One region of the Streptomyces sp. NBC_00984 genome, then DNA from elsewhere that is predicted to be linked to it. Evidence: riboswitches for the same ligand, from Rfam matches in the RefSeq annotation. Region 1 holds a riboswitch; each other region holds the start of a gene.

Region 1 (7,557 bases):
TCGGAGACGGGAGCCTATGCCACCCGGGTGGCCCCGGCGAAGGGCATGTGGTTGACCGGCGCGATCCGGACCGGTGCTCCGGGGCGCGGAGCGTGGATCATCTGGCCGTTGCCGATGTAGAGCCCGACGTGGCTGATGCCGGAGTAGAAGAACACCAGGTCGCCCGGGGCGAGTTCGGAGCGGGAGACGCGCCGGCCGGCGTTGATCTGGGTGTACGTGGTCCGCGGGAGCGAGACACCGGCGGAGCGCCAGGCGGCCTGGGTGAGCCCGGAGCAGTCGAACGAGGAGGGGCCCGTGGCGCCCCAGACGTACGGCCTGCCGAGCGCCCCGTACGCGAACGCGACGGCCTCGGCGGCGCGGGCGTTCGGCGCCCGGACGGAGCCGCGCGCGGTGCTCCGGTCGGCACGCGCGCCGTCGGCCGATCCGTGGTCGGAGTTCTCGTAGGCGGTGCGCTCGGGCGGGCTCAGCCGGTCGAGGAGCCGCTGCGCGTCGGCCAGCTTGGCCGTGATCGTCGCCTTGTGCTTCTTCAGTTCGGCCCGGCGGGCGGCCAGTGCGGCCAGCTCTCCCTTGGCCTGCGAGCGCAGTGTGGCGATCCGGGCGACCTGCCGCCGGACCTTGTTGAGCGCGGCGGCCTGGCGGTCGCCGATCCGGTCCACGTACGACGCCCGCTCCAGGTACTGGTCGGGATCGGAGGAGAGCGCCAGCTGCACGGACGTGCCGAGGCCGCCGGTGCGGTACTGCGCGGCGGCGAACGAACCCAGCGCGTCGCGCGAGGCGTTGAGGCGCTCGGTCCTGCGGGCGGCCTCGTCGCGCAGGGTGTCGACGGCGTCCTCCGCGGCGGCGGCCTTCTCCTTCGCGCCGTTGTACTGCTCGGTGGCGACCTCCGCGTCGTGGTACAGCCGGTCGACCTCGGCCTTGACCTGGGCGGGGGTGCGCTGCGGATCGGCGTGTGCCGGTCCGGGCAGTACCGCGGCGGTGGCGGCCCCGGCGAAGGCGAGGGTTGCCGCGGTGCGGGCAGCAGGGCCGGTGTACGGGCGCTGCTTGGGTTTTCGATGCGCTGCCACGAGGGCGTGCGTCCTTCCTGACGACTGCCCGCCGGGGGCTACCGGCGGGCCCGCCCGATCTCTCGGCGGGGCGACCGGTGCGCCGTCCGCGTACGGAGCAGCGGTGAAGCCGGTCACCTGATCAGGGACGCTAAACCCGGGGCACGGGCAGGAGTCGTAATGACGCTTATTGTCTGAATTTGGCGTGGCAATGTCGTCCAGTGATCGGAAAAATTGCACCAGAGTAAGGCAATTGGTGCAGGCGCGAGCGAAGTGGTCGGGAAGGTGTACCTGCCTGTCGAGTGGTGATATGGCCAGGGCTAGGCTGCGGCCTCATGGACGTACTCATTCATGTCTTCGTCGCCCTGCACATCATCGGTATCGCCTCCCTGCTGGGCGGTTTCCTGACCCAGGTGAAGGCGATGGGCGCGGGCACGGCCCGGTTCGTCCCGGCGATGCTGCACGGTGCGCTGACCATGCTGGTCACCGGTGTCGCGCTGGTCGGGCTGAACGAGGCCGACGGCAACCACGTGAACAACATCAAGATCGGCGTCAAGCTGCTGGTCCTGGTCGTCGTCCTCGCGCTCGTCTACATCAAGCGGGACGACGAGAAGGCCGACAAGGGCGCCTTCGCGGCGGTGGGCGGGCTGACGATGCTCAACATCTTCATCGCCACGCTCTGGACCTGATCCCGCCGTGCGGCCCCCGGCCCCCGGCCCCCGGCCGTCCGACGGCCGGGGGTGACGGTGCGAGCCGCTACGCCGGCCGCACGCTGCCGTAGATCGGCATGTAGTAGATCGACTCCTCGCGCACGTTCGCCCCGGGCTTCGGCGCGTGGATCATCATCCCGTCGCCCTTGTAGATGCCGACGTGGCTGATGTCGTCGTAGAAGAAGACGAGGTCCCCCGGCCGCAGATCCGCCGTGGCGACCCGGGTACCGATCTTGACCTGGTCCCACGTGGTCCGCGGGATGTCCACGCCCGCGGACTTCCACGCCGCCTGGGTGAGTCCGGAGCAGTCGTACGACGCCGGGCCCGTCGCGCCCCAGACGTACGGCTTGCCCAGCTGGGCCCTGGCGAAGGCGAGGACCTTCTCCGCCTTGGTGGTGGCGCTGCTGTCCGAGCCGGTCCCGGTGCCCGTCCCCGTACCGCCCCCCGACCCCTTCGCGGCCTCCTCGGCCTTGCGGTCGGCCTCGGCCTTCGCGGCGGCCTGCCGCTTCGCCAGCTCCTGCGCCTTGCGCCTGGCCTCCGCCTCCTTCTTGCGCTCGATCGCCGCGAGCCGCGCCTTCTCCTCGGCGGTCAGCTTCGACAGCAGCGTGCGCGCCTCGCCCAGCTTCTTCTGGACGTTCTGCTTGCTGGTGCGCAGTGTGGTCTGCGTCGTCGTCAGCGTCTCCAGGCTCCGCACCGCTTCGGCGCGCTTCGTCGACGCCTTGGCCTGCTGCGTACGGAAGTCCGTGATCGCCTTCTGCTGCCGGCTGGTCATCCGGTCCATCAACTGGCTCTGGTCGAAGTACGACTGCGGGTCGTCGGCCAGGAAGAACGTGGCGCTCGGCGTGATGGAGCCGCTGCGGTACTGCGCGGCCGCGTAGGTGCCGAGCGTCCTGCGCGCGTCGTTGAGCTTGTCGGCGCGCTTCGCGACGTCGTTCAGCAGGGCGTCGACCTTGGCGCGCTGGGCGGCGGAGGCTTCCTTCGCCTGGTTGTACTGCTGGGTCGCGGTGCCCGCCTGCCGGTAGAGGTCGTCGACCTTCTTCTGGACGTCCTCGACGCCGGGCTTCGGATCCGGGGCGGCCATGGCGCTCTGCGTGGAGAGCAGGGTCACGGACGCCAGGGCCGCCGTGGTGAGCCCGACGGCCGGTGCGGTGGTGCGCACCCGGGTGCGCGGTTTGCGATGCGACGCCAAGGCCGGCATCTCCTTCCGTGGACCGCCTACCGGGCTAGGGCCTGTCCGGCGGATCATGGCCGGGGTCGCGGCGGCTGACACGGCACCTCGCAGCGTTGCCGAAACGTCCGAATAGCTCCGCTATTAGGACGCTCCGGCGCCTTGCGATGCACCGCACCAGCCGCCGCGCCCCTGTCCGACCCTGATCCGCCGGACAGGCCCTAGCTGTCGGGTTCGGGCGGAACGGAAGGCTGCCCTACGGTCCGAGTGGGGGATAAGGACCGATTCACCCCGGTACTGCGTGTGGGTCCCCGGTTCCGAACTCCCGCGGGGGCAGCCCGGATTCGGCGGGGGCGCCCGCTCGGCGTGGTTCGCCTCAAGGGGGTACGGGCCGCCCGGTCGAGCACGCTAGCCAACCCATGGTGCCGCTGTGAAGGTTGATGTTCGATATGCCCGATACATTTTCGTGACCTTGCCGGAGCGGGGCGCCGGTAGCCGGATTCCCTTACGGGGGGTGGGTGCCCGCTCTCTTTGTGTGCCGTCGGTCGTGTGCGGTTGGTCATGCGGCCTCCGAGTGTCGGTGCGGCGGCCTAGACTCGACAAGCGATGAGCAGCCTCTTTGACGACAGCTTCCTGGCCGGCCTCCAGCACTCGGAGGAAGAGCCCCCGCCGCCCCCCGAGGACTCCGCACCCGAAGCGGTGCCGGAGGACCTCTTCGCGGGCGTGTTCGACGGGCCCCCGCCGCCCAGGGACGCCTACTACCGCGACGGCGCGCACCGCCCCGTCATCGACTCCGCGGCGCTCCTCGACGGGCTGAACACCGAGCAGCGCGCCGCCGTCGTCCACGCCGGATCCCCGCTGCTCATCGTCGCCGGGGCCGGCTCGGGCAAGACCCGGGTGCTGACCCACCGGATCGCCCACCTCCTCGCCGAGCGCGGGGTGCACCCCGGCCAGATCCTGGCGATCACCTTCACCAACAAGGCCGCGGGCGAGATGAAGGAGCGGGTCGAGCAGCTCGTCGGGCCGCGCGCCAACGCCATGTGGGTCATGACCTTCCACAGCGCGTGCGTACGCATCCTGCGCCGCGAGTCCAAGCGGCTCGGTTTCACCTCGTCGTTCTCGATCTACGACGCCGCCGACTCCAAGCGGCTGATGGCCCTGGTCTGCCGCGATCTCGACCTCGACCCGAAGCGCTTCCCGCCGAAGTCGTTCACGGCCAAGGTCTCCAACCTGAAGAACGAGCTGATCGACGAGGAGACCTTCGCCGGCCAGGCTGCGGACGGCTTCGAGAAGACGCTCGCCCAGGCCTACGCGATGTACCAGTCCCGGCTGCGCGAGGCCAACGCGCTGGACTTCGACGACATCATCATGACGACGGTCCACCTGCTCCAGGCGTTCCCGGACGTCGCCGAGCACTACCGCCGCCGCTTCCGGCACGTCCTGGTCGACGAGTACCAGGACACCAACCACGCCCAGTACACCCTCGTACGCGAGCTGGTCGGCCCGGCGGGCGAGGGCGACGCCCCGGCCGAGCTGTGCGTCGTGGGTGACGCGGACCAGTCGATCTACGCCTTCCGCGGCGCGACCATCCGCAACATCCTCCAGTTCGAGGAGGACTATCCGAACGCGACGACGATCCTCCTGGAGCAGAACTACCGCTCCACGCAGACGATCCTGTCCGCCGCCAACGCGGTCATCGAGCGCAACGAGAGCCGCCGCCCCAAGAACCTCTGGACGAACGCCGGTACCGGCGCCCGGATCACCGGCTACGTCGCCGACACCGAGCACGACGAGGCGCAGTTCGTCGCCGACGAGATCGACCGGCTGACCGACGCGGGCGACGCCAAGGCCGGCGACGTCGCGATCTTCTACCGTACGAACGCCCAGTCCCGTGTCTTCGAAGAGATCTTCATCCGCGTCGGCCTGCCCTACAAGGTCGTCGGCGGCGTGCGCTTCTACGAGCGCAAGGAGGTCCGGGACATCCTGGCCTACCTGCGTGTCCTCGCCAATCCGGAGGACACCGTCCCGCTGCGCCGCATCCTCAATGTGCCCAAGCGCGGCATCGGCGACCGGGCCGAGGCGATGATCGACGCGCTGTCCCTGCGCGAGAAGATCACCTTCCCGCAGGCGCTGCGCCGGGTCGACGAGGCGTACGGCATGGCGGCCCGGTCGGCCAACGCCGTCAAGCGGTTCAACACGCTGATGGAGGAGCTGCGCACGATCGTCGAGTCGGGCGCGGGCCCCGCGGTGGTCCTGGAGGCCGTCCTGGAGCGCACCGGCTACCTCGCCGAGCTGCAGGCCTCCACCGACCCGCAGGACGAGACCCGGATCGAGAACCTTCAGGAACTGGCCGCCGTGGCCCTCGAATTCGAGCAGGAGCGGGGAGCGGCCGGCGAGGAGGACGCGGGCACGGGCGCGGCCGCGGCCACGGGCACGGGCACGCTCGCCGAGTTCCTGGAGAAGGTCGCGCTCGTCGCCGACTCCGACCAGATCCCCGACGAGGACGAGGACGGCTCCGGTGTCATCACGCTGATGACGCTGCACACCGCGAAGGGCCTCGAATTCCCGGTCGTCTTCCTGACCGGCATGGAGGATGGCGTCTTCCCGCACATGCGGGCGCTGGGCCAGGTGAAGGAGCTGGAGGAGGAGCGGCGGCTCGCGTACGTCGGCATCACCCGGGCCCGTGAGCGGCTCTATCTGACCCGGGCCGCCATGCGCAGCGCGTGGGGACAGCCCTCGTACAACCCGCCGTCGCGGTTCCTGGAGGAGATCCCGGACCAGCACCTGGAATGGAAGCGGACCGGGCCGATGGCGGCTCCGGCCGGACCGACCTCGGGGATCACGTCGTCGCTGTCCGCGTCGCGTGCGCGCTCCGGACCCTCGGGCTTCGCGACCCGGCGGACCTCGGACAAGCCGACGATCACGCTGACCGTCGGTGACCGGGTCACGCACGACCAGTTCGGGCTCGGCACGGTGACGGCGGTCGAGGGCGTCGGGGACCAGGCGAAGGCCACGGTCGACTTCGGAGACGAGCGGCCCAAGAAGCTGCTGCTGCGATACGCGCCGGTCGAGAAGCTGTAGACGGAGCCGGCGGGTGGGCGGGGGCCGCGGCCCCCGCCCCGCTGGGCTCAGGTCGGGTTGACGCCGTGGCTGCGGAGCCAGGGCAGCGGGTCCACTGCCGGTCCGCCACCGGGGCGCACCTCGAAGTGCAGGTGCGGGCCGGTCGAGTTCCCGGTGTCGCCCGAGTACGCGATGACATCACCGGCCTTGACCGGGCCCGAGCGGATCTTGGTGCCACTGAGGTGGCAGTACCAGGTCTCGGTCCCGTCGGCCATGGTGACGATGGCCATGTTCCCGTAGGCGCTGTTCAGCTGGGTGCGCACGGTGCCGTCCGTCGCGGCCATCACGGGCGTGCCCTCCAGGACGGGGAAGTCGATGCCCGTGTGCACGGACATCCAGTTGACGCCCGCCTGGCCGAAGTACGCGCTGAGGCCGTGCCGCTTGACCGGCATGACGTACTTGGGGCGCAGGGCCTCCTTGCGGGCGGCCTCCACCTCGCGCTTCTTCTTCTCGGCGGCCTGCCGCTCCCGCAGGTCGATGCGCTCCTGGGTACGGCTGGCGCGGTCGGCGAAGTTCTCGGCGTCGGCGCTGAGGTTGGCGAGCTGGGTGTCCAGCTTGTTGTTGGCCGCGACCGGCTTGACGGAGTCGGGGTCGGCCGCCGCCATCGTGGTGGTGTTGTCGTCCTTCTTGTCCTCGCCGCCCAGTCCGCCGACGGAGGCCGCGGCGATTCCGGCCACGCTCATCACGCAGGCAGAGGGAATGGCGACGGTGAGGAGTGCGGAACGCTTCGCGGGGGAACGCCGCCGGCTGCGGCTGCCTCCGCCGTTGCGGGTGGCGGGGCGGCTGAGGGTGCGGCGCGAGCCGGGCGCGGCGTCTGCGGCGTCCGCGAGCCCTGTGACGCCCGAGTCATCTGCGTCATCTGCGTCGCCCGGGTCAACCGCGCTGTCCGTGCTGTCGTTGACATAGGGCTCGTAGGGGTCGTAGGAGCCCAGGTCGGCGTACGACTCGTAGGTTCCGTGCGCCTCGTGTGCCGGGGGCGCTTCGTACGACACCTGTGCGGTTTCCGCGGTTTGCGTGATTTGCTGCTCGTGCTCGGGCGTGGCGCCGGTGTTCCAGGCGGTGGCGTCGTACGCGCCGCTGTCGTATACGGCCGTTTCGCTCGTGGCCCACGGGTCGTTCGTGTGCCAGCCGCTGGTGTCCCACTGACCCGTGGTGTCCGGGGCGCCGCCCTGGGCCGGGATGCCGGCGAACGTGGTGGTGGCCGTGGTCGCTTCCGTGCCGTAGTCGGCGGGCGTCCAGGTGGCCGTGGTCTCGTACGTCGGCCCCGCCTCGTACTGCTGCTGGGGCTGCGCGGCGTACGGGGAGTAGGCGTCGTACGAGGTGGTCGGGTGTGCACCCGTGTCCCACTGCGTGGAGTCGTACTGGCCGCTGTATCCGGACTGCCCGGCGCCGTAGCCGCTGCCGTACGCGCCGTCGTGGCCGCCGGGGAGCGAGCCGAAGAGCGGATCGCTGTCGAAGTTGCCGGTCGCTTCGCTGTCGTATCCGGCGTACCCGGCGTGGGGGTGCTGGTCGTTCA
Region 2 (7,557 bases), 670 kb from region 1:
TCGTGGCCGCTCCGCTGATCGCCGCTCCGTTCTTCTCGCTGGCCAGCACCATCCGCACCGGTGTCGCCGCGATGCTGGCCGTCATCGCGCTGCGGCTGTTCAGCAATACGTTGCCGCAGGCCGTGCCGCTGATCGAGCTGCTCACCCTGGGCACCGTCTCGGTCCTCGCGGTCGTGATCAACGGGGTCGTGCGGCGCAGCAACGAGCAGCTGGCCTCCGCGCGGTTCGTCGCGGCGACGGCCATGCGCGCGGTGCTGCCGCAGCCGGCCGACCGGACCGGCGGACTGCAGGTCGCGGCGCGGTACGAGGCGGCGCAGGCGGACGAGTTCGTCGGCGGCGACCTGTTCGCCGTTTCGGACACCCCGTGGGGGGTGCGGCTGGTGGTCGGGGACGTACGGGGCAAGGGGCTCGACGCCGTGGAGACGGTGGCGGTGGTCATCGGGGCGTTCCGCGAGGCGGCCGAGCAGGAGTCCTCGCTGGAGGGGGTGGCGAGGCGGCTGGAGCGCGCGCTGGCCCGGGAGGAGGCGCGACGGGGCGGGCTCGATGTGCTGGAGGGCTTCATCACCGCCGTGCTGGCCGAGATCCCGTCCGGGCTGTCCCGGGTGCGGATCGTCAACCGCGGTCACCCCGAGCCGATCCTGCTGCACCCGGACGGGGCGCTGGAGGTGCTGAAGCCCTCCGTGCCCGCGCTGCCGCTCGGCATGGGCCTGGGGGTGTGGGCGGAGCGGACGGACGAGTGGGATCTGCCGGCCGGGACGACCCTGCTCCTCTACACGGACGGCCTCTCCGAGGCGCGGAACGCCGACGGGGTCTTCTACGATCCGGCGGCCCGGCTGCGCGGGCGGATCTTTCCGGGGCCCGAGGAGCTGCTGTCCGCGCTGACCGATGACGTGCGGCTGCACACGGGCGGCGAGACGACCGACGACATGGCGTTGCTCGCGGTCGTACGTCCCGCGGAGGGGCAGCCGGACCGGCGGAGGACCGTGCGGATCGTCGGCGCGGAGACGACGTGAGGGGCGGGGCGCGAGACGTGAGGGGACGGGACGGGCGGCGTGAGGGGACGGGACGGGCGATGCGAGGGGCGGGACGCGCGATGTGGAGGCGGCGGGACGCGCGATGCCACCGTGCGTAATCGAAAGGCGCCGCTCCGCATAACGTTTGACGCAACGTCAGAATCGGGGTAGTGGCTGAGGGCCGGTCAACTCGTCCGATTCCACCCGACTGTGTCCCGTAAAGTCCAGGCCAAAGACGTGAACGATCAGTGGGAACAGCTTGGAATACGGCCCCGGTGTCTATTAACGTTCGATAACGCAGCGCGGTCGTCCCAGCCGTCATCAATGGCGGCACCGTGCGCGAGCGCCGAATTCCGCAAGGGAACCGGGGAACCACCTACATGGGGTGAATCGGACACCTGTGTCTCGTGAGAGACGGAGGGGCCCGTAGGAGACCTTCCTGCTCCGAACCCGTCAGCTAACCCGGTAGGCGAGAAGGAAGGAAAGGAGTGCGCCCCCGTGGCGTCCAACAAGCCTGCCCCCGAGGCCCCGTACCGGTTCGATCCCGACTACGGCACCGGTTATGGCGCCGACTTCGGCCCCCGGCCGGACTCCGGCCACGGCGCCGATTTCGCACCCACCGGGACGGCGACGGCGTTCGGAACCGACTACGGCACCGAGCCGGGCGGCGACTTCACCGGTGAGTTCGGCAGCGACTTCCGCGCCGACCTCCGCGCCGACTTCCGCGCCGACGGCAACGACGTTGAGTCCGAACGCGGTTGGGACGAGTGGAACCCCACCGAGGAGTCCGTCCGCCCGGTACGCGGCAGGCACCGCGTCGCCAAGCAGCGCAACGGACTCGCCCGCAGCTCCACGGTGCTGGGTGTCGGCGTCATAGCGGCGGTCGGCGCGGGTGGCATGGCCACCGCGCAGGGCAAGCCGCCGGTCTCCATCTCCGTGCCCGACGCCATCTCGGACAACCTCCCCGACGCCAAGTCCCTTCCCGGCGTGGGCTCCCTGTTCTCCGGTGAGTCCGAGGCGGACAAGGCCGAGATCGCAGCCGCTTCCGCCCCGCTCACCACCGCCGGCCTCACCACCGCCGAGGCCGAGCAGGGCGCGACGGACGCCGGCGAGGCGCTCCGCGCCCGCATCCTCCAGCAGGCCGAGCAGCAGCAGGACGCCGCCGCCGCCGAGGCCAAGGCGACCCAGGAGAAGGAAGCCGCGGAGAAGGCGGCCGCCGAGGCCAAGAAGCAGCAGGGCGAGGCCAAGGCCAAGGCCGCCGCCGAGAAGAAGAAGGCGGAGGAAGAGGCCAAGAAGAAGGCGGAGGCCCTGCGGCTCGCCAAGCTCGCCGCCAGCTACGCCATCCCGACCTCCTCGTACACGATCACCTCGACCTTCGGCGAAGCCGGCTCGATGTGGTCCTCCGGCTACCACACCGGCCTCGACTTCGCGGCTCCGACCGGCACCCCGATCAAGGCCATCCACAGCGGCACGGTCAAGTCGGCCGGCTGGTCCGGTGCGTACGGCTACCGCACGGTGCTGGAGCTCGACGACGGTACGGAGCTGTGGTTCTGCCACCAGTCCTCGATCGGCGTCGGTGTCGGCCAGAAGGTCAGCACCGGTGAGACGATCGGCCGGGTCGGCGCGACCGGCAACGTGACCGGGCCGCACCTCCACCTGGAGGTCCACACCGCCGGTGGTTCGGGCATCGACCCGATGGCCTGGCTCCGCGGCAAGGGCCTCAACCCCTGAGGCGACGCCCGCCCCGATGAACCCCGGCAGTCCTGACGCTCACCCCCCGACGTCAGGGCTGCCGGTCTGTTGTGAGCAGTGCGGGGATCTCTTGCGGGGGCCTCCTGCGACCGGTCCGGAATCCGTTGTGAGTGGCGCGGGGATCGGTCACGACCGGTCCGGAGAACGGCGGGCACCCGGAATAGCGGACCCGCCGGAATTCGTTGTTCCACCCATGACTTCTCTTCGTAAGCTGGGCTCCTCCGACCTTCAGGTCTTCCCGCTCGCCCTCGGCGGCAACGTCTTCGGCTGGACCGCGGACGAGGCGCAGTCGTTCGCCGTGCTGGACGCGTACGTCGCGGCCGGAGGCAACTTCATCGACACCGCCGACGGCTACTCCGCCTGGGTGCCGGGCAACGAGGGCGGGGAGTCGGAGACGGTCATCGGCAAGTGGCTCGCCGGCCGCTCCGACCGCTCCGACATCGTCGTCGCCACCAAGGTCTCCACCCACCCCTCGTACCAGGGGCTCGCGCCCGCCAACATCAAGGCCGCGGCCGAGGCGTCGCTGCGTCGGCTCGGCACCGACCACATCGATCTCTACTACACGCACTTCGACGACGAGACCGTCCCGGTCGAGGAGATCATCACCGCCCTCGACCAGCTGGTGAAGGAGGGCAAGGTCCGGGAGATCGCCGCCTCCAACATCAGCCCCGAGCGGCTCCAGGCCTCCCTGGACTTCTCGGAGCGCGAGGGGCTGGCCCGCTACGTGGCCCTGCAGCCGCACTACAACCTGGTCTCCCGCGACACCTACGAGGGCGAGCTCCAGGACACGGCCGCCCGCGCCGGGCTCGCCGCTGTGCCGTACTTCGCCCTGGCCTCCGGCTTCCTCACCGGCAAGTACCGTCCGGGCGCCACGGTGGAGAGCGCGCGGGCCGAGAGCGTCGGCCAGTACCGGGACTCGGAGCGGGGCCAGAAGGTCCTGGCCGCGCTGGACAAGGTCGCTCAGGAGCACGACGCCCAGATCGCGACCGTCGCGCTGGCCTGGCTCGCGTCCCGCCCGACCGTGGCCGCGCCGATCGCCTCGGCCCGTACGGTCGAGCAGCTGCCCGCGCTGGTGGCCGTCGCGGACCTCTCGCTGACCGAGCAGCAGCTGGCCGAACTCACCGAGGCATCCGCCTGACACACGCACCGACCGCACCGCTCCCGAGCCTGCGGCGGCCCCTCGTGGACGCGGTGCGCCGAAGCCCTCAGTGCTGAACCGGCCTGTTCCGGGCCGATTGCCGTGGCGGCAGCATGTATGGGTTGTAACCGGCGCCGTACTGCGGGTACGGCGCCGGGACCGCCCACGGGGGCGGCGGGTACGAGGGGCGCAGGCGGCCCGTCGCCTGGGCCGCGTATGCCAGGGCGGGGGCGGCCACCTCTCTGCGTTGCCAGAGGTGGTGCAGCAGCTCCAGCTCGCGTTCGGCGAAGTCCGGGCCGGCCGCTCCGCGGCGGGCCTGCAGACGCAGCGAGGCCAGTGAGGTCGCGAACGACTCGTACTCGGCGACGGCCTGCGCGGCCGCCTTCCCGTGGGCCTTCGCCGCGGCCTTCGCCTGAGCACTCGGCTGGGCAGCGGGCCAGGAACCGGGGGCGGGGCCGTACGGGCTCTGCGGGCTTCCCGGGGCGGTGACGGCGTACCGTCGGCGGGCCGCGTCGCGGGCCAGGCCGCGGGCCCGCATCGAGGAGAGGGCGAGCGGCTCCGCCGGGGTCAGCCAGCCCGCCGCCGCGTAGGCGGGCAGCTCGGCACAGAGCGCACGCAGCTCCCGCAGGCGGGACCAGATCGCCAGCCAGGTCACCAGGCCGAAGACCGGGACCATGAACACTCCGTACACGGCATAGAAGCCGTACGGGCTGAAGACCGCCGACCCGTTCCAGAGCGAATGCATGCCCATGGCGAGGACGAGCCCGAGCAGCGGCAGCGCGATGCGGCGGAGGCGCCGGCGTCGTGAGCCGGCCGCGGCGAGCCCGAAACCTATGCCGGTCAGCACCGTGAAGAGCGGGTGCGCGAACGGCGACATCACCGCCCGCACGAAGAATGTCGCGGCCGTCACCGATACGACGCCCGAGGTGCCGATCTGCTGGTCCTCGCCGAAGGCGTTGCCGAGGTAGAGGATGTTCTCGGTGAAGGCGAAGCCGCTCGCGGTGATGCCGGCGATCACGACGCCGTCGACGATCCCGGTGAAGTCCCGTCTTCGGAACAGGAAGATCAACAGGGCCGCGGCGGCCTTGGCGCTCTCCTCGACGACCGGGGCTATGACCGTGGCACCGAGGGTGTCGGCGTTGGACGGGTCGGCGGTGGCCGTGGCTATCCAGCGGGTCGCGAAAGAATTCGCGAGGATCGCGACCAGGGCGGCGGCGAACGCACCCCAGGCGAAGGCGAACAGCAGATTCCGCCAGGGGCCCGGATCGACCCGGTCCAGCCAGCGGAACGCCGCCACCAGGAGCGGTACGGGCAGCACGGCGAGACCGAGGCCGACGAGAAAGCCCTGAGTGCCGGTCTGATCGCGGACCAGGGCCAGGATCGCCAGACCGCAGAGCGCGAGCACCGTGAACACGGCCGCGATACGGAACGTCCGGCTGCGCCACACCATGCCGACGCGGCGCGGCCGGTAGCGCCAGTGCCTGCGCTCCGGCACGGCAGCCAGGATCTCGCCGACCCGCTGCTCCTCGAGGAGCGGGACGGCCGGCTGCGACTGCCGCTGTTGGACAGACCCGTCGGACACCACGCAATGACCCTAACCAGCGGCACTGACACCTGACCATGGGGCGTCCGCGCCCGACCGCGGGGCGCCCGGCCCGCCACGGGGCCGGAGCCGCGTGCGGGTCTCAGCTGCGGGCGAAGAGCAGGTCGTGCACGACATGGCCCTTGTCCAGGCCCTGCCCCTCGAACCGGGTCAGCGGCCGGAACGCGGGCCGGGGCGCATAGCCGCCGTCCGCCCGGGTGTTCTCGAAGAGGGGGTGCGCGCTCAGCACCTCCAGCATCTGCTCGGCGTACGGCTCCCAGTCGGTCGCGCAGTGGATCACTGCCCCCGGCTTCAGCCGCTGCGCCACCAGATCGAGGAACTCCGGCTGGATCAGCCGGCGCTTGTGATGTCGCTTCTTGGGCCACGGGTCGGGGAAGTACACCCGCAGCCCGTCCAGCGAATCCGGCTTGAGCATCTCGCGCAGCAGGATGATCGCGTCGCCGTTGGCCACCCGGACGTTGGACAGGCCGTTCCGGTCCGCGAGGCCGAGCAGATTGCCCTGGCCCGGGGTGTGCACATCGACGGCGAGGATGCCCGTGCCCGGGTCGTCGGCGGCCATCCGAGCGGTGGCCTCGCCCATGCCGAAGCCGATCTCCAGCACGACCGGGAGCCCGTCGAACAGCTCGGGCAGGTCGAGGACGTGCTGCCCGTCGATGTCCAGGCCCCACTTCGGCCAGAGCCGCAGCAGGGCTTCCTCCTGGCCGGGCGTGACACGGCTGCGGCGCGGCTGGAAGCTGCGGATCCGGCGCTCGTGGTGCGAACCGGCCGGGTCGACGGCGGGCCCGCCCGGGAAGCGCGGCTCCTGGCGCAGCCTGCGCTGCCGCTCGAAGGAGGCGGCGCGCAGATCGTCCGGGATCCCGGCAGCGGACGAGGAGAGGTTCTCGGGGGAGTCCCCGGAGAGACTCTCGGAGGGGTTCATGGGCTCAGACACAATGCCCCGATTCTACGGCGGGCGGTCTCCACCCCGTCTCCCGTGCCCGGAGCAGCGCCCTGCGTGCCACCTCCCGCCCGATGGGCAGCGAAGCCGTGGCGGCGGGCGACGGTGCGTTCAGTACGTGGACGGTGTGCGGGGCCTCGCGGATCAGGAAATCGTCCACCAGGGTGCCGTCCCGCAGCACGGCCTGGGCCCTGACCCCGGCCGGGGCCGGTCTCAGATCGGCCTCCGTCACCTCGGGCAGCAGCCGCCGTACGGCCTGGGTGAAGGCCTGCTTCGACAGCGAACGGCGCACCTCGCCCGCCCCGTACCGCCAGTGTCTGCGCGCGATCTGCCAGGTGCCGGGCCAGGCCAGGGTGTCCGCCAGCTCGCGCGGGCGTACGACCGGCCAGCCGTACCCCTCGCGGGCCAGCGCCGGCACCGCGTTCGGCCCGACGTGGACGCTGCCGTCGTGGCCCCGGGTCAGATGGACCCCGAGGAACGGGAACGCCGGATCGGGCACCGGATAGACCAGGCCGCGCACCAGCTCCGGCCGCGCCAGCTCGTAGTACTCCCCCCGGAAGGGCACGATCCGCATCCCCGGGTCGTCGCCCGCGAGCCGGGCCACCCGGTCGCAGTGCAGCCCCGCGCAGTTGACCAGCACCCGGGCCCGGACCACCACGCCGTCCGCCGTGCGCACCGCCACGCCCCAGGGGCGCCGGTCGATCGCGGTGACCTCCGCCCCGTAGCGGATCACCCCGCCGGCGCCGCTCACCTCGGTGGCGAACCGGGCCGCGACCGCCCCGAAGTCGCACACCCCGGTCGACCCGACCCGGATCGCGGCGAGGCCGCTCACCTGCGGCTCGTACTCCGTGATCTGGGCGGGGCCCAGCTCGCGCACCGGCAGTCCGTGCTGCCGGCCGCGCTGGACCAGGGCGTGCAGCCGGGGCAGCTCGGAGCGCTCGGTCGCGACGATCAGCTTGCCGGTCACCGCGTGCGCGATGCCGTGCTCGGCGCAGAACTCGACCATTTCGGCGGCGCCGCGCACCGCGTAGCGGGCCTTGAGCGAGCCGGGGCGGTAGTAGATGCCGCTGTGGATCACTCCGCTGTTGCGTCCGGTCTGGTGCCGGGCCGGGCC
Region 3 (7,557 bases), 1.3 Mb from region 1:
CGGAGGGCGCGCCCGCGAGCCCGAAGGAGAGGACGGCGCCCGCCGCCGGGTCGATCGAGGCCCGTACGACGGTGTCGACGCCGCGCGGCGCCATGGCCTGGACGACGGGCTGGAGTTCGGCGGGCTTGCCGAGCAGGCCGGTCAGCTCGCCGTACGCCCGGCGCAGCGCGGTCTCGTTGGCGAGGTCCAGCCGGACACCGCCGAGATCGGCCCGGTGGCGCAGATGCGGCGCGGTGGTCTTGAGCGCCACGGGGTAGCCGAGCGACTGCGCCGCGGCGACGGCGGCGTCCGGGTCGGGCGCCGGGAGCGTCGGCCGTACGGTGATGCCGTAGCGGCCCAGGAGTTCGCGGGCCTCCTCGTGTGCGAGCGGCCGGCCCCGCGGGTCGGGGTCGGGGCCGAGGAGGGTGTCGATGAGCTCGGCGGCGCCCGGCTCGTCGATGGTGTCGTCGAGGAACTCGGGCACCTTGCCGGGCACGGCGGCCTGGCGTCGCCACTGCGCGTACCGCACCGCCTCGGCCAGGGCCCGCACCGCCCGTTCGGCGGCGGGATAGGCGGGGATCCGGCCGATGCGGGTGCCCGGGGCGCCATCGCCCGCGAGGGGGGCTGCGGATGCCGGGGAGGCGGGCGCCGGGCCGGGGTCGGCCGGATTGGCGGCTCCGGTGCGTGCGGGGGGCGCGGCCGGGGCCGAGGAAGGCTGCGCCGAGGGGCGCGGCTGCGCGACCGTGCTGGTGGCCGCGGCGAGGGCCTCCGCCAGCCCGCCGATCTCGACGTGCACGACGGCCACCGGCTTGGCCGGACCTGCGGCAGCGGCCGTGTGGAGCGCGGCCGCGAGCACTTCTCCGTCGCCCGCCTCCGCCTCGCCGTCCTCGCCCACCCACGGGATCGCCGTCACGACCACCGAGTCGCAGCCGTCGTCGGCGAGGGCCTCGGCCAGGGCGTTCCTGAAGTCCTGCGGGGTGGCGGCGGTGGTGAGGTCGAGGGGCGGGCGCGGGCGCAGCCCCTCGGCGAGGCAGGCGTCGTACGTGAGGAGGCCGAGCGATTCGGAGTTGCCGAGGATCGCGACCCGGGGGCCGGCCGGCAGCGGCTGATCGGCGAGGAGGAGACCCGCGTCGACCATCTCCGTCACCGTGTCGACCCGGATCACGCCCGCCTGCCGCATGAGCGCCGAGACCGTCGCGTCCGGGATCCGGCTGATCGGCACCGCGTGGCCGGGCGGAGTGGAGCCGCTGTGCCGGGCGCCCTTCACCACGACCACGGGCTTCACCGCCGCGGTGCGCCGCGCGAGGCGGGTGAACTTGCGGGGGTTGCCGAGCGATTCGAGGTACAGCAGGGCGACATCGGTGTCGGGGTCCTCGTACCAGTACTGGAGGAAGTCGTTGCCCGAGATGTCGGCGCGGTTGCCCGCGGAGATGAAGGTGGACAGGCCCGCGCCGCGCCGGTAGAGCCCGGAGAGCAGCGCGATGCCGATCGCTCCGGACTGGGTGAAGAGGCCGATGCGCCCGGGGGCGGGCGGCTCGGGGGCGAGCGAGGCGTTCAGCCGAACCGTTTCCGCGTTGTTGATGAGGCCGAAGGCGTTCGGGCCGATGATCCGCATTCCGTACGAGCGGGCCTGACGGACCAGTTCACGCTGCCGTTCCCGGCCCTCGGCGCCCCATTCGGCGTATCCGGCGGAGAGGACGACCAGACCCTGGACGCCGTGCTCGCCGCAGTCCGCGACGGCTTCCGGAACCCGGTCGGCGGGGACGGCGACGACCGCGAGGTCGACCGGTTCGCCGATCTCGCCGATCGAGCGGTGGGCGGGGACGCCGTCGACCGTGGCCCGGTCGGCGGCGAAGGCGCGGTTCACGGCGTACGTACGTCCGGTGAAGCCGGCCCCGAGGAGGTTGCGCAGGACCGTGCGGCCGACACCGCCGGGGGTCCGGCCGACACCGATGACGGCGACGGAGCCGGGGGCCAGCAGACGTTGCACGGACCGCGCCTCCGCCCGCTGCTCACGGCCGCGCTGGACGGCGAGGGACTCGGCGGTCGGTTCGAGGTCCAGGGTGAGATGGACGGAGCCGTCCTCGAAGCTGCGCTGCTGGGTGTATCCGGCATCCCGGAACACCTTGATCATCTTGTTGTTGGCGGGCAGCACCTCGGCGGCGAAGCGGCGGATGCCGCGCTCGCGGGCGACGGCCGCGATGTGTTCGAGGAGCGCCGAGGCGACGCCCCGGCCCTGGTGCGCGTCCTGGACGAGGAAGGCGACCTCGGCCTCGTCGGCGGGTGCGGAGGCGGGCCTGCCGCGCTCGTCGATCCGGTCGTAGCGGACGGTCGCGATGAACTCGCCGCCGACCGTGACGGCGAGACCCACCCGGTCGACGTAGTCGTGATGGGTGAAGCGGTGCACATCCCGGTCGGACAGCCGGGGGTACGGGGTGAAGAACCGGTAGTACTTCGACTCGTCGGAGACCTGCTCGTAGAAGCTGACCAGCCGTTCGGCGTCGTCCGTGGTGATGGGCCGGATGCGCGCGGTGCCTCCGTCGCGGAGCACCACGTCCGCTTCCCAGTGGTCGGGATAGGCGTGATGCGGACTCTGCTCCGGCGCGGGCTGCATGGGCAAAGACTACGGCTCCGCCAGCGGTCGCGTAGGTCTCGGGGCCGGGGCAGTCTGAGAGGGCCGATCGGCGGTTCACCAGGCGTTGTGGGCGTTCCCCGGGTCGGCCGGAGCACTGCGCACCGCGTGAGAGACTGGTCTAGACAACTGTTGATTCGTGAAGGGCAGAACCATGGCTGAGCGCCGCGTCAACGTCGGTTGGGCCGAGGGCCTGCACGCCCGCCCCGCTTCCATCTTCGTCCGCGCCGCCACGGCTTCCGGCGTCCCCGTGACGATCTCCAAGGCCGACGGCAACCCGGTGAACGCGGCCTCCATGCTCGCGGTCCTCGGCCTCGGCGCGCAGGGTGGCGAGGAGATCGTGCTCGCCTCCGAGGCCGCCGACTCCGAAGCCGCCCTGGACCGTCTTGCGAAGCTGGTCACCGAGGGGCTCGAGGAGCTCCCGGAGACCGTCTGAAACAATTTCCCCGAGAGAGCCGCGGCACCCTGAACCGGAGCCGTGGCTCTTTCGTTTTCCCGGAACGGGCCGCCCGGGGGAGCACACGGAATTCCGGCACGCCAATTTCAGGCAGGACGGAATGGCCTCGCGAAATCACACCTCTTTGTATACGGCGTAATTGTTAATGCCGGACACCTGCGGTGTTTACGGAATGTTGCGAGGTCCTCACGCGCCCGGTGCGGGGAGCGGCGGGCCGTCGGCCCGGCCGGTCGGTCCGGCGCAGCCGGTGCGCGGCGGCGGCCCGTTCCGCGTGATGGGCGGCCAGCGCCCTGGCCCGCTCCGCGTCGCCGCGCGCCACCGCGTCCACGATGGCACCGTGCTCGGCCCAGGAATCCACCGGCCCGGCCGGCTGCTCGACCGCGTACATCCAGGCGATCTTGTGTCGCAGCTGGGTGAGCAGCGCGATCAGGCCGGGGCTGCCGGAAGCCTGCGCCAGCGTCTCGTGGAACCAGCCGCCCAGCGAGCGCAGATCCCCGCTCTCGCCCCGCCTGGCCCGGTCCTGGCCGAGCCGCACGAGACCGCGCAGCACCTTGAGGTGCGCCTCGGTGCGGCGTTGCGCGGCACGTGCGGCGCCCAGCGGCTCCAGCAGCATCCGGACTTCCAACAGGTCGGCCGCCTCCAGCTCGGTGGGCTCGGCGACGCAGGCACCCGCGTGCCGGCGGGTGACCACGAAGCCCTCGGACTCCAGGGTGCGCAGCGCTTCCCGTACCGGAACGCGAGAGACCCCGTAACGGCGTGCCAGCAACTCCTCCGTGAGACGGCTGCCGCGTTCGAAGACACCGGAGACGATCTCGTCACGGATTGCCGTACATACCGAATGCGCCGGAATGCGCATGTCCGAACCTCCGCCTCAATCCCCGCGAAACGCGGCCGGTCGACGCCTGTTCTGCGACTCTATTGCAATGCGGCCGCATTTCCGACGCCGGGCAGAAATTCATGAATATCTTTTGGCCACGGGGCGGTTCGACGGGCGGTCGCCGTCCGCGGGCAGACGGCGGGCATGCCGAAGGCCCCGGCATGCGGGGCCTTCGACGAGGTGCTGCGGTGGGGCGCCGGTCAGACGCCGACGCCGTGGGCGCGCAGATACGCGACCGGGTCCATGTCGGAGCCGTACGACGGCGTCGTCCGGGCCTCGAAGTGGAGGTGCGGTCCGGTGGAGTTGCCGGTCGAGCCGGAGAGCCCGATCTGCTGGCCCGCGCCGACGCTCTGGCCGACGGAGACGCCGATCGAGGAGAGGTGGCCGTACTGCGTGTACGTGCCGTCCGTCATCCGGAGCACGATGTTGTTGCCGTACGCGCCGCCCCAGCCGGCCTCGACGACCGTACCGGCACCGACGGCGACGACGGAGCTGCCGGACGCGGCGTGGAAGTCGATGCCCGAGTGGCTGCCGGAGGACCAGAGCGAGCCGCTGGACTTGTAACCGGTGGTGACGTACGAACCGGCGACCGGGAGCTGGAAGGAGCCCAGCCGGGTGCGCTCGGCGGACCGGGCGGCGCGCGCCTTCTCGGCACGGGCCTCGGCGGCGCGCTTCGCGTCGGCCTTGGCCTTCGCCTCGGCCTTCTTCTTGGCCTCGGCCTTCCGCTGGGCCTCGGCCTTCCGCTGGGCCTCCGCCTTCGCCTTCGCCGCGACGTCGGCCTGGTGCTGCTGCGCGTCGGCCTGGGCGTCGATCCGGCCGGCGAGGGTCTTCTCGATGGCGATGACCTGGTTGAGGCCGGTGTCGCTCGCGGAGAGGGCCTCGGAGTCGGCGGCGAGGGCCGGAGCGGCCATGCCGCCGATGACGCCGGTGGTGGCCAGAGCCGCGACGCCGACGACCTTCGCGCTCCTGCGCGTCAGTCGGCTCGGGGCACGGTGCTTCCCGGTGGCACGGGTGAACGCCATGAAGTGGCTGATCCTTTCCTTCCTTCTCGCCTACCGGGTTAGCTGACGGGTTCGGAGCAGGAAGGTCTCCTACGGACGCCCCGGCCCCATCGAGGCTCAGGCTTCCGATTCACCCCAGGGACTACGTGGGTCCCCGGCTCCCCAGGCTCGCGCCTGACGGGGACTCGGCGATGACTGTCCGGTACGTCGCGGATGCGGCATACGAGTGACGGACAGTCGAGCCGACGCTAAGCGGGGTCGCTTTCATTCACCAAACGGACAGGACGTTTTGTAGCGCATCCCACAGGGCAGACAGGCAACCTCTCCACCAGAACGGACAAAAGGGAAGACTCCGGCGAGAACTTGCTCGCCGGGGTCTTCCCTCTGTCTCGATATGTGGCGATATACCGGATAGCCGGACTGGCCGTCCGACAGGGCGGCCACGGCGGGGCGGCCGACCAGGCAGGACGGCCACGGCGGGGCAGCCGATCCGGCAGCCGGTGCCCGCCGGGTCGGCCGTCAGCCGGGTCGGCCGTCAGCCGGGTCGGCCGTCAGCCGGGTCGGCCGTCAGCCGGGCGGGCGATCGTCAGCCGGTGACCACCGACACTTCTCCGATGCCCAGAGCCCGGACGGGCTCCTCGATCCGTGCCGCGTCGCCGACGAGGATCGTGACCAGCCGGTCACCCGGGAAGGCGTTGACGACCGCCGCGGTCGCCTCGACCGTGCCGGTCTCCGCGAGCCGGGCATACAGCTGCGCCTGGTAGTCGTCGGGGAGGTGCTGCTCCACCTGGTCGGCGAGGGTACCCGCGACGGAGGCCGCCGTCTCGAACTTCAGGGGTGCGACACCCACGAGGTTCTGCACGGCCGTTTCGCGCTCCTCGTCGGTCAGGCCCTCGGCCGCCAGCGTCCGCAGGACCGTCCACAGGTCCTTGAGCGCCGGTTCGGTGGACTCCGTGTCCACCGAGCCGCTGATGGCCAGCATCGCGGCGCCGGTCGCGCCCGAGGCGGAGTCCGGGGCCGACGACCGCAGCACCTGGGCGAAGGCCCGTACGCCGTACGTGTAGCCCTTCTCCTCGCGCAGCACACGGTCGAGACGGGAAGTGAGCGTGCCACCCAGGCAGTACGTACCGAGCACCTGGGCCGGCCACACGCTGTCGTGCCGGTCGGCGCCGATCCGGCCGATCAGCAGCTGCGTCTGCACCGCGCCCGGACGGTCGACGATCACCACCCGCCCGGTGTCGTCGGCGGTGATCGGCGGGGCGGGACGGGGCTCGGCGGCCTCTCCCGACCAGTCGCCGAGGGTGTCGGCGAGCAGGGCGTCCAGGTCGATGCCGGTGAGGTCGCCCACGACCACGGCGGTCGCCGCGGACGGCCGGACGTGGGCGTCGAAGAAGGCACGCACGGCCGCCGAGTCGATCCGCTCCACCGTCTCCTCGGTGCCCTGGCGCGGGCGCGACATGCGCGCCGCGGCCGGGAAGAGCTCCTTGGAGAGCTGCTTGGCGGCGCGCCGGGCCGGGTTGGCCTGCTCGTGCGGGATCTCGTCGAGCCGGTTGCGTACCAGCCGCTCGATCTCGCTGTCGGCGAAGGCGGGCGCCCGCAGCGCCTCGGCGACCAGCGCGAGCGCCTTGGCCAGCCGGGAGGCCGGGACCTCCAGGGAGACCCGGAGGCCGGGGTGGTCGGCGTGCGCGTCGAGGGTGGCGCCGCAGCGCTCCAGCTCGGCGGCGAACTCCTCCGCGGTGTGCTTGTCGGTGCCCTCCGACAGCGCCCGCGACATGATCGTGGCCACACCGTCGAGGCCCTCGGGCTCGGCGTCCAGCGGGGCGTCGAGGAAGATCTCGACCGCCACGACCTGCTGACCGGGGCGGTGGCAGCGCAGCACCGTGAGGCCGTTGGGCAGGGCGCCGCGCTCCGGCGCGGGGAAGGCCCAGGGGCGGGCGACGCCGGGGGCCGGCTGCGGGTGGTACTGCATCGAAACTCCAGTCGCGGCAGCGTCGGTCACTTGTCCGCTCCTTCGTGCGCGTCGGCGTCGGTCTCGTCGGTGTCCGCTGCGTCCGCGGGCTCGGCCGATTCGACCGGCTCGTAGACCAGCACCGCGCGGTTGTCGGGGCGCAGCTGGGCCTTGGCGGCCGCCTGGACCTCCTCCGCGGTGACGTCGAGCACCCGCTGCACGGCGGTCAGGGCGAGCTGCGGGTCGCCGAACAGCACGGCGAACCGGCACAGTTCGTCGGCGCGGCCGGCGACCGTGCCGAGCCGGTCCAGCCACTCACGCTCCAACTGGGCCTGCGCGCGCTCCATTTCCTCGGCCGTGGGGCCCTCGGCGGCGAACCGGGCGAGCTCCTCGTCGACCGCGGCCTCGATCTGCGGCACCTCGACGCCGCCGGACGTCTTGACGTCCAGCCAGCCGAGCGACGGCGCACCGGCCAGCCGCAGCAGCCCGAACCCGGCCGCCACGGCCGTACGGTCACGGCGGACCAGGCGGTTGTGCAGCCGCGACGACTCGCCGCCGCCGAGCACGGTCAACGCGAGGTCCGCCGCGTCGCACTCGCGGGTGCCGTCGTGCGGCAGCCGGTAGGCGGCCATCAGCGCCCGCGCCGGAACCTCCTCGTGCACC
Region 4 (7,557 bases), 1.9 Mb from region 1:
CGGGAGCCGCAGGAGTTCGTACGCCGATGACGGTCACCGCGCAGATGGCCCGATTCGCCCTCGTGGGAGTGGTGAACACCGGCACGTACTACGGCTGCTACCTCGTCCTGCTGACGTGGCTGCCCTATATCGCCGCCCATGTGATCGCCTTCGCGCTGAGCATGATCGGCTCCTTCTTCCTGAACTCCTGGTTCACCTACCGGACCCGGCCCACCTGGCGGAAGTTCCTGCTCTTCCCGCTCACCAACGCCGCCAACTTCGTCATCACGACCGGCGGTGTCTATCTGCTGGTCGACCTCGCCGGGTTCAGCAGCCGGTACGCGCCGCTGGTCGCGGCCGCGGCGGCCATCCCGATCACCTTCGTCGTCTCGCGCACGATCATGCTGCGACCGGACATTCCGGCCCCGTCGGTCGAACGCGTGCCCTGAGCCCCGCCGGGCGGCCCCGGGCGGTCCCGAGCGGGCCCATATCCCCAACTCCTTCCGAATCGTTGGTCGAATCGGTGGCCCCAGCCACGTCCACTGCCTAACATCGATCACCGCAAGGTCTTGTGCACTGATGCACAAAGTCTCCCCGGGAGGTTCCTTTGCACCGCCGCCGTCGCACCGCGCTCACCGTCGCCGCCGCCCTGCTCGCCGGCGCCCCACTCCTGACCGCCTGCGGCAGCGAGGCCCACCCGGGCGCCGCGGCCGTCGTCGGCGGGGACCGGATCGAGGTCTCCACGCTGCAGAGCCAGGTGGCGGCCGTACGCGAGGCCCAGCGCGATTCGAAGGACGCCTCGCAGCTCATCGACAAGTCCGGGCAGCTCAGCCGGGTCAAACTGCAAACCATGATCTTCGACCGGGTGCTGGACCGGGCCGCGCAGGACGCGGGCGTGAGCGTCAACCGCAACGAGATCCAGCAGATGCGCAGGACCGCGGCGGCCCAGTCCGGCGGGGAGGCGCAGTTGCGGACGGCGATGCTCCAGCGGGGCTGGGTCGCCCCCGGTCAGATCGACGCCGTCCTGCGCGAGCAGGTCCAGTTGACGAAGCTGGCCCAGGCGCTCGGCGCCGACCTGCAGCAGCCCGCCGGTCAGCAGGCCGTCGGCGAGGCGCTCGGCAAGGCGTCGAAGGCACTGCGCGTCGACGTCAATCCGCGCTACGGCACCTGGGACAGCAAGCAGACCCAGCTCGCCGACTACAAGGCCCCCTGGATCACCCAGGTCACCAAGCCGGCCGGCGCGGACACCGAGGCCGGCGCCTGACCGGCCGCGGAACGGGCGACGCGAACGACCGAGGTAGATTCGAACGGTGAACGCTGAAGAACCCGGCCGTATCGTTCTGCTCACCGCCAGCCACCGCGTCGCGCCCGGACTCCTGTCCTGGCCCGCCTGGCAGGCGCTGCACGCCGCCGACCGGGCGCTCTGCGCCGAGCCGGACCACCCGCAGCTGCCGTATCTGCGCGAGGCGGGCGTCACCGTCGAGCACTCCGTGTCCACCGCGCAGGAACTCGTCGACGCCTGTGCGGGCGGCCGGACCGTCGTCGTCCTCGCGGGCGGCGAGGGCGACCGGCCGCTGACCGACGGTCTGGCCCGGCTCGCCGGCTCGGGCCGGGTGCGGATGCCGGACCTGGAGCTGCTGCCCGGTTCGTACGACCTGCCGGGCGCCCGGCTCCTCGATCTGGTCCAGGTCATGGACCGGATCAGGCTCGAATGCCCGTGGACCTCGCAGAAGACCCACAAGGGCCTCGCCAAGTACGCCATCGAGGAGGCGTACGAACTCGTCGAGGCGATCGAGGACGGCGACCGCGACGAACTGCGCGAGGAACTCGGCGACGTACTCCTCCAGGTCGTCTTCCACGCCAGGATCGCCGAGGAAGACGAGGAGGAGCCGTTCTCCGTCGACGACGTGGCCGCGACCCTCGTCGAGAAGCTGATCCACCGCCATCCGCACGTCTTCGGCGACGAGAGCGCCGAGACCCCGGAGGACGTGCACGCGCACTGGCTGCGGACCAAGGCCATCGAGAAGCAGCGCGACTCGGTCACCGACGGAGTCCCGCTCGGCCAGCCCGGTCTGGCCCTGGCGGCGAAGCTGGCCGGCCGGGTCCGTACCGCGGGGCTCGACGTGCCGCTCCCCACCGGCGACGGCATCGGCTACGAGCTCCTCGCCCTCGCCGTACGCGCCGAGCAGGACGGTATCGACCCCGAGGCCGCACTGAGGGCCGCGGGCCGCGCCTACCGCGACGCCATCAGGACGGCGGAGGGCAACGCCTAGGGCCTGTCCGGCCCTGATCCGCCGGACAGGCCCTAGCCCCGGAGTGCGACGGAACGGACCGTGCCGGAGGGCGACGACGGACCGTGCCGGAGGGCGCCGGATGACATTCGGGGGCAACGGATAACGTCGGGGGGTGAACCACAGCCCCGCCGACCGTCCCGCCGACCACCCCACCGATCAGCCCGCCGCCTGCCCCGTCGGCGCACCCGAACTCTTCACCTGGGAGTTCGCCACCGACCCGTACCCGGCGTACGCCTGGCTGCGCGAGCACAGCCCCGTGCACCGGACCGCACTGCCCAGCGGTGTCGAGGCCTGGCTCGTGACCCGGTACGCGGACGCGCGGCAGGCGCTCGCCGACTCCCGGCTCTCCAAGAACCCGGCGCACCACGCCGAGCCGGCGCACGCCAAGGGGAAGACCGGCATCCCGGGCGAGCGCAAGGCCGAGCTGATGACGCATCTGCTGAACATCGACCCGCCCGACCACACCCGGCTGCGCCGCCTCGTCTCCAAGGCGTTCACCCCGCGCCGGGTCGCCGAGTTCGCGCCGCGCGTGCAGGAACTGACGGACCGCCTCATCGACCGTTTCATCGAGGAGGGGAAGGCGGACCTCATCCACGACTTCGCCTTCCCGCTCCCCATCTACGCGATCTGCGATCTGCTCGGCGTCCCGCCCGAGGACCAGGACGACTTCCGGGACTGGGCGGGCATGATGATCCGCCACGGCGGCGGTCCGCGCGGCGGGGTGGCCAGATCGGTGAAGAAGATGCGCGGCTATCTCGCCGAACTGATCCACCGCAAGCGGGAGAACCCGGGGGACGACCTGATCTCCGGGCTGATCCGGGCCAGCGACCACGGCGAGCACCTCACCGAGAACGAGGCCGCGGCCATGGCCTTCATCCTGCTCTTCGCCGGATTCGAGACGACGGTCAATCTCATCGGCAACGGGGTCTACGCGCTGCTGCGCAACCCCGGGCAGCGGGAACGGCTCCAGCACGCGCTCGACTCGGGGGAGAGCGGGCTGCTGGAGACCGGGATCGAGGAACTGCTGCGGTACGACGGCCCGGTGGAGCTGGCCACCTGGCGGTTCGCCACCGAAGCGCTGACGCTCGGCGGGCAGGACATCGCGGCCGGGGACCCCGTGCTCGTGGTGCTCGCCGCGGCCGACCGCGACCCGGAGCGCTTCGAGGACCCCGACACGCTCGACCTCGCACGGCGTGACAATCAGCACCTCGGATACGGGCACGGCATCCACTACTGCCTGGGAGCGCCGCTCGCCCGGCTGGAGGGACAGACCGCGCTCGCCACGCTTCTGAACCGCCTTCCGGACCTGCGGCTTGCGGTGGAACCTACCGATTTGCGGTGGCGTGGCGGGCTCATCATGCGTGGACTTCGCACGCTCCCCGTGGAGTTCACGCCGGGGCCCGCGACCACCGGAACTGACGCTCCGTCAATTCTGTGACTTTCACGTGATCTGTGCTGCATCGACTTGTGATGCGCGTTCGAGTCCCGCTAGGTTCACCGTTCGACTCACCAGTCACATGTCAGTCACACGGAAGGCAACCCCATGGGCTCCGCGAACGGCAGACACCGTCGCCCCCGTCAGGCACCCGCCATCGTCGTCGCCGCGGGCGTGACCGGATCGGCCATCGCCATCCCGCTGCTCGGCGCGTCCGGTGCGCACGCGGCCGACGCCACGACCTGGGACCGGGTGGCCGAGTGCGAGAGCGGCGGATCGTGGAGTGCCGACTTCGGGAACGGCCACTACGGCGGCCTGCAGTTCTCGCCGGAGACCTGGAAGGCGTACGGCGGTGAGGCGTACGCGGAGCGCGCCGACCTCGCCAGCCGGGCGCAGCAGATAGCGGTGGCCGAGGAGGTCCTGGACGGCCGGGGCCCGCAGGCCTGGCCCAGCTGTGCGGTCATCTCCGGCCTCGCGGTGGACGGCACGCTGCCGGGGGTCGACCCGGGCTCCGTTCCCGCCGACGACCCGACCGGGAGCGCGAAGCCGGCTGACGACGCGTCGGCGGCCCCGTCCGACGACGCCACGCCGTCCGGGAGCGCCTCGGGCGGCTCGGACGCCGTGGACGGCTCGGACGGCTCGGACGGGGCCGACAAGCCGTCAGGGAAGGCCTCGCCGTCCCCGAAGTCCCCGAAGTCCCCGAAGTCCTCGGCTTCGACCGCTCCGTCTCCCGGAGCGTCCTCCGGTGCGCCCCGCGACACGTCCGATTCACCCGACTCGTCCGGTGATGCGGGTGGCAAGCACCGCGGCACGCCGGCCACCGAGGGGAGCCGCGGCACGGACGGCGGTGGCCGTGAGTCGGGCCGCCACGCCTCCCGCGGCGGCAACGGCGCGCGCGACACGGCCGAGCCGACGGCTGACGACGCGTACACCGTCCGGCCCGGCGACAACCTCTGGTCGATTGCTGATGCACAGAAGGTCCCTGGAGGCTGGCCCGCGCTCTACGAGGCCAATAAGGGTGCCGTCGGCTCCGACCCGGACCTCATCCTTCCTGGCCAGAGCCTCGATCTCGATGTGAAGGCCCAGTGAAGGCAGTCTGATAATCGCCTAAAAGCACCTCAAAAATCGGGGTAGTTCAGGGACCTATGTCCACTTATGCGTAAGTGAGACATGGGTCTCTTTGCGTCAACTGGCGTGTCGCGCCCGGGAGGCCCTTCCGCATCACGTCCCACCTGCGGAAACGACGGTTCTTCAGATGCAAGTACGGGTTGATTGTCCGATGTGTCCATCTTTGAATGTGGGGGTTGCGTATGTTTACGGTCGGAACCGCTCGCACCGCGGGCCCCGTCGACCGTCACGCCGAATCCTGCCGTCGGTCGAAGGGAACAGACGCGTAAAGCGCCGTAGGCAGGAGCGGGGGACCCAGGTAAGCGCCGGGCCCGATCGTCGAAAGACGTATCAGGACCGGCTTGGGGTGAAGTCGCGTGCTAGGACGTGCGACCGGGCAACTCACTTGGCCCGAACCCGACAGCTCACCTCGTAGGCGTCGGTGAGGAGAAGTTCCATGCTGCTTTCCAGCAAGGGCAAGCACCGCCGCCCGTCCAAGGCCGTCCGTATCGCCACGCTCGCCGGTGTCGCCGGTGCCGCCGTCGCCGTGCCCCTGATGGGTGCGACCAGCGCCTCCGCCGCCTCCGTCGCCACCTGGGACGCCGTCGCCCAGTGCGAGTCCGGCGGCAACTGGTCGATCAACACCGGCAACGGCTACTACGGCGGTCTGCAGTTCTCGCAGTCCAGCTGGGCCGCCGCCGGCGGTACGCAGTACGCCGCCCGTGCCGACCTGGCCACCAAGGCCCAGCAGATCGCCACCGCCGAGAGGCTCCTCGACATGCAGGGCCCGGGTGCCTGGTCCTGCGCCGGCGCCGGCAACCTGACCAGCGACGGTGTCGACCCGGGCGTCAACACCGGCTCCTCCTCGAACTCCACCGCGAGCTCCGGCGCCTCCGAGCAGCAGAGCGCCCCGGCTGCCCCGAAGCAGCAGTCGCAGCCGGTCCAGCAGGCCCAGCCGAAGCAGAGCGAGCGCACCGAGGCCCCCGCCGCCTCCCGCTCGGAGCGCTCCGCCGCCCCGCAGGCCGAGTCGAAGAAGACCGTCACCACCCCGACCGGCGAGAAGGTCGAGAAGGGTGACGGCGAGTACAAGGTCGTCTCCGGCGACTCCCTCAGCGAGATCGCGGCCGACCACAAGGTCGAGGGCGGCTGGCAGCAGCTGTTCGAGCTGAACAAGGACATCGTCAAGGACGCCGACCTGATCTACCCGGGTCAGCAGCTGCACCTGACGAAGTAGTCGAGGCTCTCTCCTCCCCGAGCACCCCGGCCCGGCGCGCATTCCCCCGTATGCGCCGGGCCGGGGTTCGGCCGTCCGCGCTCGGGGGAGCGCCGGACCGTTCAAGTGTTGTAGTTACTGGCCAGTAAATTTCTGCCTGTTTGCCCGGCAATGTGCGTCCTCGGGTCCTTTTTCGTCCCAGGGGTCGGGCGGTCGTCGGGCTCAGCGGGCCGGGCCGGTTAGGCTCTTGTCGCAAGGCCAAAGTGACCCTGCACAACCAGCGTCATATCCCAGAAGGAGATGCCTCGTGCCGTCCATCGACGTCGTCGTAGCCCGGGAAATCCTCGACTCCCGTGGAAACCCCACGGTCGAGGTAGAGGTCGGCCTCGACGACGGCAGCACGGGCCGTGCTGCCGTTCCGTCCGGCGCCTCCACCGGTGCGTTCGAGGCCATCGAGCTTCGCGACGGTGACCCCAACCGCTACCAGGGCAAGGGCGTCGAGAAGGCCGTCCTCGCCGTGATCGAGCAGATCGGCCCGGAGCTCGTCGGCTACGACGCCACCGAGCAGCGGCTGATCGACCAGGCGATGTTCGACCTGGACGCCACCGAGAACAAGGGCTCGCTCGGCGCCAACGCCATCCTCGGCGTCTCGCTGGCTGTCGCCCACGCCGCCTCCGAGGCCTCGGACCTGCCGCTGTTCCGCTACCTCGGCGGCCCGAACGCGCACCTGCTGCCCGTTCCGATGATGAACATCCTCAACGGCGGTTCGCACGCCGACTCCAACGTGGACATCCAGGAGTTCATGATCGCGCCGATCGGCGCGGAGTCCTTCTCCGAGGCACTGCGCTGGGGCGCCGAGGTCTACCACACGCTGAAGAAGGTCCTGAAGACCAAGGGTCTTTCGACCGGTCTCGGCGACGAGGGCGGCTTCGCGCCGAACCTGGAGTCCAACCGCGCCGCCCTCGACCTCATCGTCGAGGCCATCAAGGAAGCCGGCTACGCCCCGGGCAAGGACATCGCGCTCGCGCTCGACGTCGCCGCGTCCGAGTTCTACAAGGACGGCAAGTACGAGTTCGAGGGCAAGTCCCGCTCGGCCGCCGAGATGACCGAGTACTACGAGGAGCTCGTCTCCGCGTACCCGCTGGTCTCCATCGAGGACCCGCTGTACGAGGACGACTGGGCCGGCTGGAAGGTCATCACCGACAAGCTCGGCGCCAAGGTGCAGATCGTCGGCGACGACCTCTTCGTCACCAACCCTGAGCGCCTGGCCCGCGGCATCGAGGAGGGCTCCGCCAACGCCCTGCTCGTCAAGGTCAACCAGATCGGCTCGCTGACCGAGACCCTGGACGCCGTCGAGCTGGCCCAGCGCAACGGCTTCAAGTGCATGATGTCGCACCGCTCCGGCGAGACCGAGGACGTCACCATCGCCGACCTCGCGGTCGCCGTGAACTGCGGCCAGATCAAGACCGGCGCCCCGGCCCGCTCGGACCGCGTCGCCAAGTACAACCAGCTGCTGCGCATCGAGGAGA

The links. A riboswitch is a leader RNA that binds a small molecule or an ion and turns the genes downstream of it on or off. The one in region 1 is predicted to bind cyclic di-AMP.
Region 2: linked by a shared signal. The riboswitch ahead of OG520_RS18925 (M23 family metallopeptidase) and the one ahead of OG520_RS15615 (NlpC/P60 family protein) in region 1 are both predicted to bind cyclic di-AMP.
Region 3: linked by a shared signal. The riboswitch ahead of OG520_RS09815 (M23 family metallopeptidase) and the one ahead of OG520_RS15615 (NlpC/P60 family protein) in region 1 are both predicted to bind cyclic di-AMP.
Region 4: linked by a shared signal. The riboswitch ahead of OG520_RS24505 (transglycosylase family protein) and the one ahead of OG520_RS15615 (NlpC/P60 family protein) in region 1 are both predicted to bind cyclic di-AMP.

What each region holds. Positions count from the first base shown of each region.
Region 1 is NZ_CP108734.1:3,603,515-3,611,071, reverse strand. It holds gene OG520_RS15625 (NlpC/P60 family protein) at 15-1,064, opposite strand; gene OG520_RS15620 (hypothetical protein) at 1,379-1,732, shown strand; gene OG520_RS15615 (NlpC/P60 family protein) at 1,800-2,951, opposite strand; cyclic di-AMP (ydaO/yuaA leader) riboswitch at 3,115-3,281, opposite strand; gene pcrA (DNA helicase PcrA) at 3,528-6,002, shown strand; gene OG520_RS15605 (M23 family metallopeptidase) at 6,050-7,557, opposite strand, start outside.
Region 2 is NZ_CP108734.1:4,273,222-4,280,778, reverse strand. It holds gene OG520_RS18930 (PP2C family protein-serine/threonine phosphatase) at 1-1,013, shown strand, start outside; cyclic di-AMP (ydaO/yuaA leader) riboswitch at 1,348-1,500, shown strand; gene OG520_RS18925 (M23 family metallopeptidase) at 1,512-2,744, shown strand; gene OG520_RS18920 (aldo/keto reductase) at 2,959-3,903, shown strand; gene OG520_RS18915 (PrsW family intramembrane metalloprotease) at 3,971-5,485, opposite strand; gene trmB (tRNA (guanosine(46)-N7)-methyltransferase TrmB) at 5,589-6,425, opposite strand; gene lhgO (L-2-hydroxyglutarate oxidase) at 6,430-7,557, opposite strand, start outside.
Region 3 is NZ_CP108734.1:2,287,278-2,294,834, forward strand. It holds gene OG520_RS09800 (GNAT family N-acetyltransferase) at 1-2,593, opposite strand, end outside; gene OG520_RS09805 (HPr family phosphocarrier protein) at 2,766-3,047, shown strand; gene OG520_RS09810 (GntR family transcriptional regulator) at 3,211-3,924, opposite strand; gene OG520_RS09815 (M23 family metallopeptidase) at 4,146-4,967, opposite strand; cyclic di-AMP (ydaO/yuaA leader) riboswitch at 4,980-5,147, opposite strand; gene OG520_RS09820 (M16 family metallopeptidase) at 5,533-6,915, opposite strand; gene OG520_RS09825 (M16 family metallopeptidase) at 6,942-7,557, opposite strand, start outside.
Region 4 is NZ_CP108734.1:5,472,594-5,480,150, forward strand. It holds gene OG520_RS24475 (glycosyltransferase family 2 protein) at 1-30, shown strand, start outside; gene OG520_RS24480 (GtrA family protein) at 27-428, shown strand; gene OG520_RS24485 (SurA N-terminal domain-containing protein) at 587-1,243, shown strand; gene OG520_RS24490 (nucleoside triphosphate pyrophosphohydrolase) at 1,290-2,252, shown strand; gene OG520_RS24495 (cytochrome P450) at 2,386-3,711, shown strand; gene OG520_RS24500 (transglycosylase family protein) at 3,817-4,797, shown strand; cyclic di-AMP (ydaO/yuaA leader) riboswitch at 5,098-5,269, shown strand; gene OG520_RS24505 (transglycosylase family protein) at 5,273-6,049, shown strand; gene eno (phosphopyruvate hydratase) at 6,336-7,557, shown strand, end outside.